One region of the Bacillus sp. NMTD17 genome, then DNA from elsewhere that is predicted to be linked to it. Evidence: riboswitches for the same ligand, from Rfam matches in the RefSeq annotation. Region 1 holds a riboswitch; the other holds the start of a gene.

Region 1 (5,505 bases):
AGTACAGCAAAAAAAGCGGGAACGTTTTGTACGAGATATGTTTATGGAAGAAGGCAAAGGCGTTCATATTAATGCGTATATATAAATGATTACGCTTTCTTCCCTTGACGAACGATGATAAAGAAAAGCCAGGGCATCATGGATGCTCTGGCTTTTTCTTTTGGTCAAACAGATAGTGTTTTTGTCATTTTGACATGTGTGATCCCTGCTTCTTCAAACGGTTCAGAAACGGCTTTGTAGCCTTTCTTTTCGTAGAAAGGAAGAGCTTGGACTTGTGCGTGCATAACCGCTTCCTTCGCTCCATTAGCAATGGCTTCTGTTTCCAGCGCTTCTAATAGTTTGTGGCCAAGGCCGAAAGCGCGCGCCTCTTTTAACACACAAATTCGTTCCAGCTTTGCCTTTGGCCCTTCAATGATCCGCAGTCTAGCGGCTGCTTGAGGCTTCATTTCATCATTATAAATGACAAAATGAATGGCCTCGTCCTCTAGTTCATCTATTTCAATCTCTAACGGGACTTCTTGTTCTTTGACGAACACTTCTTTTCGAACGTAGTATGCATCTTCTCGTTGTGTTTGTGCTGTTGCGATGACTGTTTTCAAATGTCTTTAACCCTCTTCTCCTAAAATAAATGTTTCATAGACGGTCCAAGATCCGTTCTCTAACTGATATAAAAGGTGGAAGCGATCCACGGTTTCTTCATGGTCAATTTTTCTCAGCTTTAATGTACCAAGTACGTCTGAATGCTCATCATCTGATAGTTTTTGAGCTACTGTCACATGCGGAACAAAAGCATATTCAGGTGTGCCAGCAAGTGGATCTGCGTACAACCTTTCATTGAGCGCCATGATTTCCTCGTTCGGTTCTACTTTCATATAAATGACGTTGTTTACAGGAGCGAATGAACTGAATTTTTTAATACGTAACGTAATAGGAGAAGCATTTTTTGCATACTCTCTTAACGTTGAGACGACCTCAGCCGCTTCTAGATCCGTTAATTCAAAAGGTGTTCTTAATGTTAAATGAGGCGGTATAAGTGCATAGTTCGGATCATAACGCTTCCGGTAAGAGTTCGCAATATCTTGCAATTTTTTTGATGGAAATATAACAACTCCGTATTTCATCATGTTCCCTCCTGAATAAGAAAGTATTTATTATTGTTTATTATAACAAAATTCAGTTGATTAACGAATATGGGAGCATTTTTTTTAACGAAGGCGCAATGAGCGGCTGCCAAAACGTCCATTTATGATCCCCTTCGAATGTCTCAAATAAATAATCCGCACCTGACTGTTCAAGAAGCGCCTTTAAATCTTCATTCGGCTGAATAAAATCAAGCACTTGGCCATCTGTCGTTTTCACAGCCGTTTCTTCCAGCCCAATTTGATGGATAATGGCATAAGGGGAAAGGGCTGTCGACTGTTTAACGGCTTCTAGGACTGAATCATCAACGTAAGGAGACTGCAAAATCAGCCCGCCAAATAAAGAAGGATAATCAATCGCTGTCATAAGGGAAATCGTAGCACCTAGCGAATCACCAATAAACGTGCGTCCTGAGCCAATTTGATAGGTTGGATAGTGCGTATCAATATAAGGGACAAGTTCATTTGCTAAAAAGCGTTTATACGCTTCAAACTTTGTGCCATCTGGATGATACGTATTCCGTCTTTCCGAGACATTTTCATAAGGGACACCAATGATAATCGAGCGTTCCATTTCTTTGTTTTGCATCAATTCTTCCGCCTGTCTGCCTATTTTGCCTAAGCGGAAATAATCATGACCATCTTGGGCAATGATGACATGATATGTATAAAGGGGGGAGTAATTGACTGGCAAATAGATCAAAAGGGTCATATCCGCCCCAAGTTCTTTTGAATGTAAGGTTTCTTCTTGAATAATGCCTGTTTTCTTCACCATAATCCATTCCTCCAGCTAACCAATTTCATCACAAAGTGAAACGTTTCCATTCATTGTAACATGAAAAACAGCGTTGTTCCTATATGCTAACATGCAATCCATTCAGTTGACATCGAATCTGTTATAAAATACAGAAAATTTTAATTAATTGGTCCGATTCCTCTTGAAAAATGAGATTTAATGCGTTACAGTATTAAGAATTAGAACAGACAGACAACACATTCTTATCGTGAGAGGTGGAGGGACTGGCCCTTTGAAACCTCAGCAACCGGTATGCATCACTTCATGTGATGTACCAAGGTGCTAAATCCAGCAAGCAGCTTTTTTGCTTGGAAGATAAGAGGAAGCGATTAAACCCCTTCTTCTTATGAAGAAGGGGTTTTCTGTTTTGAAATCAGATTTTACTTAGGATGGTGTCAAATGACAGAACATGTGGAAACGACATTAGCGCAAATTGGAAACCGCAGCGAAGAGGCGACTGGCACGGTCAGTCCCCCCGTTTATCTTTCAACAGCATACAGACATAGAGGCATAGGGGAATCAACCGGATTTGATTACATTCGAACGAAAAACCCAACAAGGCAGCTTGTAGAGGATGCGATTGCTTCACTCGAAGAAGGGACGGCCGGCTTTGCCTTCAGTTCGGGAATGGCTGCGATCCAAACGATCATGGCATTATTTGAAAGCGGAGATGAACTCATCGTCTCATCAGACCTATATGGCGGTACATACCGTTTGTTTGAAAACGAATGGAAAAAGTACGGCTTACGGTTTCTTTACGATGATTTTTCAGATGAAGACTGTTTACGTTCTAAAATCACGCCAAACACAAAAGCGGTCTTTATTGAAACGCCGACAAATCCACTTATGCAGGAAGCAGATATTCAAAAAATAGCAAAGATTGCAAAAGAATATGGCGCTTTGGTCATTGTCGATAACACCTTTTACACACCCGTTTTGCAAAAGCCGATTACACTTGGAGCGGACATTGTCATCCATAGCGCAACCAAATATTTAGGCGGACACAATGACGTCCTTGCCGGTCTTGTGGTGACAAAAGGAGAGCAGCTGTCTGAAGACATGTTCCAGCATCAAAACGCAATTGGAGCCGTTTTATCTCCGTTTGACTCATGGCTTTTAATGAGAGGAATGAAAACACTGGCTCTTAGAATGCGCCAGCACGAGGCAAATGCGAAGGAGCTGGCAGAGTTTTTAAAGAAACAGCCAGAAATTCAAGATGTCCTTTACCCAGGCAAGGGAGGAATGCTGTCATTCCGTGTAGCCAAGGAGGACTGGGTCAATCCATTTTTGAAGCAGCTGAAAACGATCTGTTTTGCTGAAAGTCTTGGCGGAATCGAAAGCTTTATTACGTATCCTGCAACGCAAACGCATATGGATATCCCAGAGGAGATTCGCATTGCAAATGGCGTTTGTAACAAACTGCTCCGTTTCTCCGTTGGCATTGAGCACGTAGATGACCTGAAAGCAGACCTGAAACAGGCACTATCACAAGTAAGAGAGGAGGTACACGCCAAATGACCACACACGATTGGACACTCGAAACCCAACTCGTTCATAATGCGTTTAAAACAGATCGTTCAACAGGTGCAGTCAGTGTGCCAATTCAGCATGCATCCACATTCCATCAAAGCAGCTTCGATGAATTTGGTCAATATGACTACTCAAGATCGGGGACTCCTACACGTCAAGCGTTAGAGGATACGATTGCGGCGCTAGAAGGAGGAACAAGAGGGCTTGCTTTTGCATCAGGCATGGCAGCCATTTCAACTGCTTTTCTACTATTATCAAAGGGAGATCATGTCCTTGTCACAAGAGATGTGTACGGTGGTACATTTCGAATGATCACCCAAGTTCTTTCGCGATTTGGCATCGAGCATACCTTTGTGGACATGACGGATTTGAATGAAGTCAAAAGAGGCATTCAATCGAATACAAAAGTCATTTACATGGAAACACCGTCAAACCCGACTCTAGGTATTACGGATATTGGGAGCGTCGTCCAGCTTGCCAAAGAACATGACTGTCTGACATTCTTAGATAATACATTTTTAACGCCTGCTCTTCAGCGTCCGCTGGATCTTGGCGTTGACGTAGTCCTGCACAGCGCAACGAAATTTTTGAGCGGTCACAGTGATGTACTGTCAGGCTTAGCTGTCGTGAAAGACGAGAAGCTGGGAGAAGAACTCTATTCGCTGCAAAACTCCTTCGGTGCGGTGCTTGGCGTGCAGGATTGCTGGCTTGTGTTAAGAGGGTTAAAAACCCTTCAGGTCAGATTAGAAAAAGCAAGCCAAACGGCCTTCGAACTGGCCTCATTTCTCAAAGAGCATCCTGCGGTGAAAAAAGTGTACTATCCAGGCTTAGATGACCATCCAGGGGCGGACATTCAGCGAAAGCAAGCAAGCGGAGCAGGAGCTGTTCTTTCATTTGAATTAGAAAACCAAGCAGCTGTCAAAGAATTGGTGGATGCTGTCACATTACCAGTATTCGCCGTCAGCCTTGGCGCCGTCGAATCCATTCTGTCATACCCAGCCAAAATGTCACATGCCGCTATGCCAAAAGAAGAAAGAGAAAAAAGAGGGATTACAGATGGCCTGCTTCGATTAAGTGTAGGGGTCGAAAACGGAGAAGACCTCAAACGCGACTTCAAACAAGCACTAGACCAACTAAAGCCTGTTCTTGTCAACCAATCATAAAGGAGAGAAAAAAGCCGGTCCGGCTGCCGGCTTTTTGACCTTTTTTGAATAAAACCATTGACGACGAATCATGATGGTTATATAATAGAGACTGTCAGTAACAGAAAGCCCAGAACTGATACATAACCCGATTCCGTAGCTCAGCTGGGAGAGCGCTACCTTGACAGGGTAGAGGTCGCTGGTTCGAGCCCAGTCGGAATCATCGTTTAAACCCTTGCCTAGCAAGGGTTTTTTTGTTTTTTGCAGGTTGTTTTTTTAGGTTAAAACGATTAAAGTGTTCTGCGGTGTTAAATTCTAATTTGTTTGTGACATGATTATAAATATCTGAGGGTATTTTAGCACTAGCATGTCCTGCTCTTTTTTGAATAGATGTACCCCACCTGTTTGGGATGGGGTATCTGCATCAATACATTCAATATTTGTCTGGTGTAATTTAAATAAATAAAGTTCGTTTATCTTAATATTTAATAATGGTTCTTCCTAAATGTTGACCATTTTTAATGGCTTCAATTTTTTCAGGTAACGTATTGAGAGTAATCTCATTGACTAGGGTCGTTTGGGAGATATTCCATTCGTTTGCTATCTCGTTCCAAATGACTTTGCGTTTATTGATTGGTACATTTACAGAATCGATCCCTAGAAGGTTGATCCCTCTTAGAATAAAAGGTAACACAGTTGTTGTTAATTTAATTCCGCCTGCATTCCCGCACATGCTCATGCTTCCACCATAAGAAATTTGAGGAATGATCACAGAAGCCACATCTCCTCCTACGGTATCTAAGACGAAGTCAAATTTTTGCTTGTTTAATGGTTTTTTTAGCTCTCCTAACTCGTTTGCAAAAATGACATCAGCTGCTCCTAAAGATTTTGCTATATC
Region 2 (5,505 bases), 110 kb from region 1:
AAAAAGATTCAGATGTATATCCTTCTGGCACCTTTAGCCAAGCAAAAAATGACCCTTTTGGTGCTGTGACCTCCCAGCCAATGTCCTTGCAGGCAGCAATCCACACATTTCGCCTTTTCTCATATCGATCATTTTGCACCTGTACGCACGTTTGGTCGCTTAATAGGGCTTCCGCTGCTGCATCTTGAGTTGCTTTAAACAGTGAGACAAACAGATGATCCTGATAAAGCTCGATCGCTTCAATAACAGACGGATTTCCTGCTGCAAAACCTACTCTCCAGCCGGCCATATTATACGTTTTAGATAATGTGTAAATTTCAATACCCGTCTCTTTCGCTCCATCTGTTTGCAAAAAGCTGATCGGCTTTTTCCCATCAAACCCAATGCCGCCATAGGCAAAATCATGGACAACACAGAGTTTGTGATCTTTCGCAAACGTAACGGTTTCTTCAAAAAATGCACGACTTGCCGTGGCACCTGTCGGATTGTTAGGATAATTTAAATACATCAACTTTGCTTTTTTCTTATCATTCTCAGGCAATCGATCATAGTCAGGTAAAAAATCATTTTGTTCAAGAAGCGGCATCGTCACCATCTGAGCTCCAGCAAGCACGGCACCTGACCAATAATCAGGGTAACCAGGGTCTGGGACAAGGAGTGTATCTCCAGGATTCAGCAGGCATTGCGGCAGCTCAACAAGTCCCGCTTTCCCGCCAAATAAAATCGCAATCTCCTTCATCGGATCAAGCGTGACACCATATTCTCTTTCATAAAAGGCGGCGGCAGCCTTTTTTAATTTCGCTGTTCCGCGGAATGACGAGTATTGATGATTTTCAGGTTTTAATACCGCTTCCTGCATGGCTTTTACAATATGCGAAGGGGTTGGCTGATCAGGATTTCCCTGCCCTAAATTAATGATATCTGCCCCTTCCTGCATCTTTTTCTGCACCTTTTGGACAAGAGACGCAAAAAATTGTTTCGGTAATTGTTTCAATACATCTGATTGCTGGAATTCCATTTCTTCACCTTCTATTCAAGTTACGTAACAATACAAACACTGTAATGGATTGTTTTATGAATTGTAAAGCAATTTTGAAAAAAGATTGACATGTGAAGCGCAGCTCTGATAATATCTTGAATTAAGAAATGCAAACAGACACGAAATAATTACATATTGATTTCTCTTATCGAGAGTTGGGCGAGGGATTTGGCCTTTTGACCCCAACAGCAACCGACCGTTAATACCACTGTGAAGTGGGGCGCAGCAAGTAAGCGCCAAGACAATTGTCTTATAGGGCACGGTGCTAATTCCATCAGACGTATGTGCTGAGAGATAAGAGAGGCTTTGAGCATACACGCCATCAAGCCTCTTTCTCTCAGGAGAAAGAGGCTTTTTTATATGATTTGGAGGGATAGCAATTGGTTACACTTACGGCATCATATGAAGAATTAACAGAAAGCTCGGCAGTTGCACTCGCAATTAGACTTGGCTTGATCCAAGAAAGCAGTCATTTGACATGTACGGAAATCGGTGACGGGAATTTAAATTACGTCTTTCATATTTTTGATCACAAACAAGAAAAAGGATTGATCATCAAACAGGCCCTGCCCTATGCCAAGGTGGTCGGAGAGAGCTGGCCGCTTACATTAGACCGTGCGAGAATTGAAAGTGCTGCCCTGATCAAGCAGTCAGAATATACGCCGCACCTTGTACCTGCAGTCTATTATTCAGATACAGCTCTTGCTGTGACGGCAATGGAGGATCTATCACACCTGGAAATCGTCAGAAAAGGGCTAATTGCCGGAAAACAATATCCGCATTTATCCGATCATGTAGGAGAATTTTTAGGAAAAACACTTTTTTACACTTCTGACTTTGCCACAAATCCTAAAATCAAAAAACAATTTGTGAAGCAATTTACGAATCCGGACCTTTGTGACATTACTGAAAAACTCGTCTTCACAGATCCTTTCTTTGATAGCGGCACAAATGATTTCGAAGAAGAATTAAGAGAAGCTGCCGAAGCGCTTTGGGCAGATCTTGAAGTGCAGGCCAAAGCAGCCGAACTGAAGCGTATTTTCCTGACATCTGCTGAAACACTCGTTCATGGAGATCTTCATACAGGCAGTATTTTTGCAAATGAGACGGAAACAAAAATCATTGATCCAGAATTCGCCTTTTACGGTCCCTTTGGATTCGATATTGGCCACTTTATCGCTAACCTGTTCCTCAATGCTTTGTCTCGTGAGAATGAACACGATCAGCAGCACCTTTTTGACCATGTCATCAATGTATGGGCGACATTCAAAGAAGTGTTCGCAAAAGCTTGGAAAGAAGACAGCATTGAAGCATTTAGTGTATCTGACAGTTTTTTAGCAACAACCTTTGACCGTATTTTAAAAGAAGCGGCAGGCTTTGCGGGCTGTGAGCTTGTCCGCCGAACAATCGGCCTTGCTCATGCCGCTGATCTCGATGCGATTCCATCACCATCTAGAAGGATTCAGCAGAAAAAAGCAGCACTAACGCTCGGAAAAACAATGATCAAACAATATCATGCAGTGGAAGCAGCGTCTGACCTCGTCGCATTATTCCATCAATCTGTAAAGGAGTGACGGGTTTTGTCTAAAGAATTTGAAGTCCCCCGTTCTGTCGAATGGGAAGAAAACCATATTAACATTTTGAATCAGCAAAAATTACCGGCCGAAACTGAGTTTGAGCATTTATATACAAAAGAAGACGTGTATGATGCCATTGTCACGTTAAAAGTGCGGGGAGCACCTGCCATTGGCATTACAGCAGCTTTTGGACTGGCGCTCAGTGCCCAAGACATTGAGACAGAAGAAATTGATGTTTTTAAACAAGAAGTCATTCAGATAAAAGAATATTTAAACAGTGCTCGTCCAACCGCTGTGAATTTAGCCTGGGCTTTAGAGCGATTATTGCAGCGCATTGAGCGTGCAGCTTCGGTCAATGCAGCCAAAACAGACCTTGTCCATGAAGCCATTCAAATTCAAATTGAAGATGAAGAAACATGCAGACAAATCGGTCAAAATGCACTCCAGCTCTTTAAATCGGGTGATCGTATTATGACCATTTGCAATGCAGGCTCCATCGCCACAAGCCGGTACGGAACAGCCCTTGCTCCATTTTATTTAGCCAAAAAGAAAAATCTCGATCTTCACATTTATGCCTGTGAAACACGCCCTGTTCTTCAAGGGGCTAGGCTGACAACATGGGAACTCATGCAAGGCGGCGTAGATGTGACGCTCATCACAGATAACATGGCAGCCCATACGATGAAAGAAAAGAAAATTTCTGCTGTCATTGTCGGAGCTGATCGTATTGCCCGTAATGGAGATACGGCGAATAAGATTGGAACGTTAAGTCTCGCCATTTTAGCTAAGCATTTTCAAATTCCGTTTTTTATAGCTGCACCGCTTTCCACCTTTGATGTATCAACCCAAGACGGGGCAGATATTCCAATTGAAGAGCGCGATCCGCTGGAAGTAAAGGAATTAAACGGCGTCCAAATTGCACCGCCTGATGTTCAGGTATTCAATCCCGCCTTTGATGTCACTCCTCACCATCTCATTTCAGGTATCATTACAGAGAAAGGGATTATCACATCGAACTATACAGAAGAGATTGATACTCTGTTCGCTGAAAACATCTCACTCTGATCATAAAAAAAGCGCCGTGTACTTATTATTTAAGAGCACCGCGCTTTTTTATTTCACTCGTTTTTGCTAAGATTTCTTTTTTCTGTTCTTCTGTCAAAACGTTCATTTTGACACATAGTGATGTGACGGCATACATTTTATTTTTTTTGCCCCAAAACATTCCCTAGCGCCCTCCTTTTTCCCTCAACCAACTTTTTTAGCTTAATAAAAGGATATGTCGCTTGACAAACATTTGGAACAGGTCAATCGATTTATTTTTGAACAAATGGGATACCTTCTAATTCTAGCAGGACCGCTTTCATGTCTGTTTTTGTTCCTGCATAGCCCGTCAGAGAGCGGTCTTTTCCAATCACTCTGTGACAGGGAATAAAAATAGGTAATGCATTGCGTCTGTTCGCTTGTCCAATCGCTCTTACAGCTTTTGGGTTGCCAATCGCTTCTGCAATGTCTGCATAGCTTTTTGATTCACCATATGGAATAGTCGAAAGTGCTTCCCACACCTGCTCTTGAAACGGAGATCCCTTTTGCTTGAGCGGGAGATCGAATACTTGGCGCTCTCCCTTGAAATATTCATCTAGCTGCTTTTTCGCTTCTTGTAATACAGGCGTTTCTTCTTCTTTTAGATCGGCTTTCTGCTTTTTTACTAAAAATGGCTCATCATCAAACATCACCTCGATGATGGCATCGTCTTTTTCTAGTATGTATAATGCCCCAATTGGTGCGTGATAGACGGTATAATACACGTTAGTGCTCTCCTTCTTGTTTCTTCTGCCTCAGTGGAAGCGTGAGATGGAAGACGGTTCCTACCCCTTCCTCACTTTCTACCTCAATCGTTCCTTGATGCTCTTCAATAATTTTATAACTAACCATTAAGCCAAGTCCAGTTCCTCTTTCTTTTGTCGTATAAAATGGTTCCCCTAGACGCTTGAGCTTGTCCTCTGCCATTCCGCAGCCTTCATCCCGCAGTGAAATGACAATATGCTCTTCGCCCTTCCGCTGAATGCTCACATAGACATTTCCTTTTCTCGGCATGACTTCAATTGCATTTTTTAAAATGTTAATAAAGACCTGTTTTAATTGGTTTTGTTCACAATAAATGAGCGGAATCTCATCCAACACATTGAGATGCATTTGAACGTTGCCGAGGTTCGCCTGTGCGTGCAAAAGATCCATCGTGTCTTTCATAATTTGCACCACATTTTTTTCTTCATATACGATGGCTTGCGGTTTCGCTAAAATCAAAAATTCGGTGATGATGGATTCAATTCTTTTCAGCTCAGATGTGATGACATTGAAATAGAGCGAATACTCCCCTTCTATATTCCCTTTTAACAGCTGAATGAAGCCTTTTAATGCTGTCATCGGGTTTCTAATTTCATGCGCAATTCCAGCGGCAAGCTCTCCCACCACATGAAGGGTATCTGATTTTCTCACCCGCTCTTCTAATTCCTTCCGCTCTGTCACATCTCTAAAGATCGCCAAATTCATATTATGAATAATGTTGCGTTTAAAAGAGAATTCCAATATACGCTGATCTGGATGGTTCAGCACAAACGGAACTTCATTGTCCATTTCATCTAACGACATCGCCTGAGCAGGCTGTGCCAAATGTTCAATTTGATAAGGCGCAAGGATATGGAAAAGGTTCATTTCCGTTAAATGATCGTCTTTCAATCCGAGCAGCTCGCTTGCGGATGGATTGACTTCGATAATGCGGTACTGGTTATCAAAAAGAACAATGCCGTCCATTGATCCATTAAATACTTTACGGAATTTGAGCTCACTTTCGCGCAGCTCCTCTTCCATTCTTTTTCGATCACTCAC

Evidence for each region. A riboswitch is a leader RNA that binds a small molecule or an ion and turns the genes downstream of it on or off. The one in region 1 is predicted to bind S-adenosylmethionine.
Region 2: another riboswitch for S-adenosylmethionine. It lies ahead of mtnK (S-methyl-5-thioribose kinase); the one in region 1 lies ahead of C6347_RS08020 (methionine biosynthesis PLP-dependent protein).

Annotation. Positions count from the first base shown of each region.
Region 1 is NZ_PVRH01000002.1:563,330-568,834, reverse strand. Features, by position in the region: gene C6347_RS08040 (hypothetical protein) at 1-85, shown strand, start outside; gene C6347_RS08035 (GNAT family N-acetyltransferase) at 165-599, opposite strand; gene C6347_RS08030 (YjcG family protein) at 606-1,121, opposite strand; gene C6347_RS08025 (alpha/beta hydrolase) at 1,174-1,914, opposite strand; SAM riboswitch class I at 2,136-2,257, shown strand; gene C6347_RS08020 (methionine biosynthesis PLP-dependent protein) at 2,335-3,453, shown strand; gene metC (cystathionine beta-lyase) at 3,450-4,628, shown strand; tRNA gene C6347_RS08010 (tRNA-Val) at 4,758-4,830, shown strand; gene C6347_RS08005 (YhdH/YhfP family quinone oxidoreductase) at 5,086-5,505, opposite strand, start outside.
Region 2 is NZ_PVRH01000002.1:453,888-459,392, forward strand. Features, by position in the region: gene C6347_RS07415 (pyridoxal phosphate-dependent aminotransferase) at 1-1,018, opposite strand, end outside; SAM riboswitch class I at 1,182-1,340, shown strand; gene mtnK (S-methyl-5-thioribose kinase) at 1,420-2,613, shown strand; gene mtnA (S-methyl-5-thioribose-1-phosphate isomerase) at 2,620-3,681, shown strand; gene C6347_RS19405 (hypothetical protein) at 3,707-3,841, opposite strand; gene C6347_RS07430 (methylated-DNA--[protein]-cysteine S-methyltransferase) at 3,933-4,424, opposite strand; gene C6347_RS07435 (PAS domain-containing sensor histidine kinase) at 4,426-5,505, opposite strand, start outside.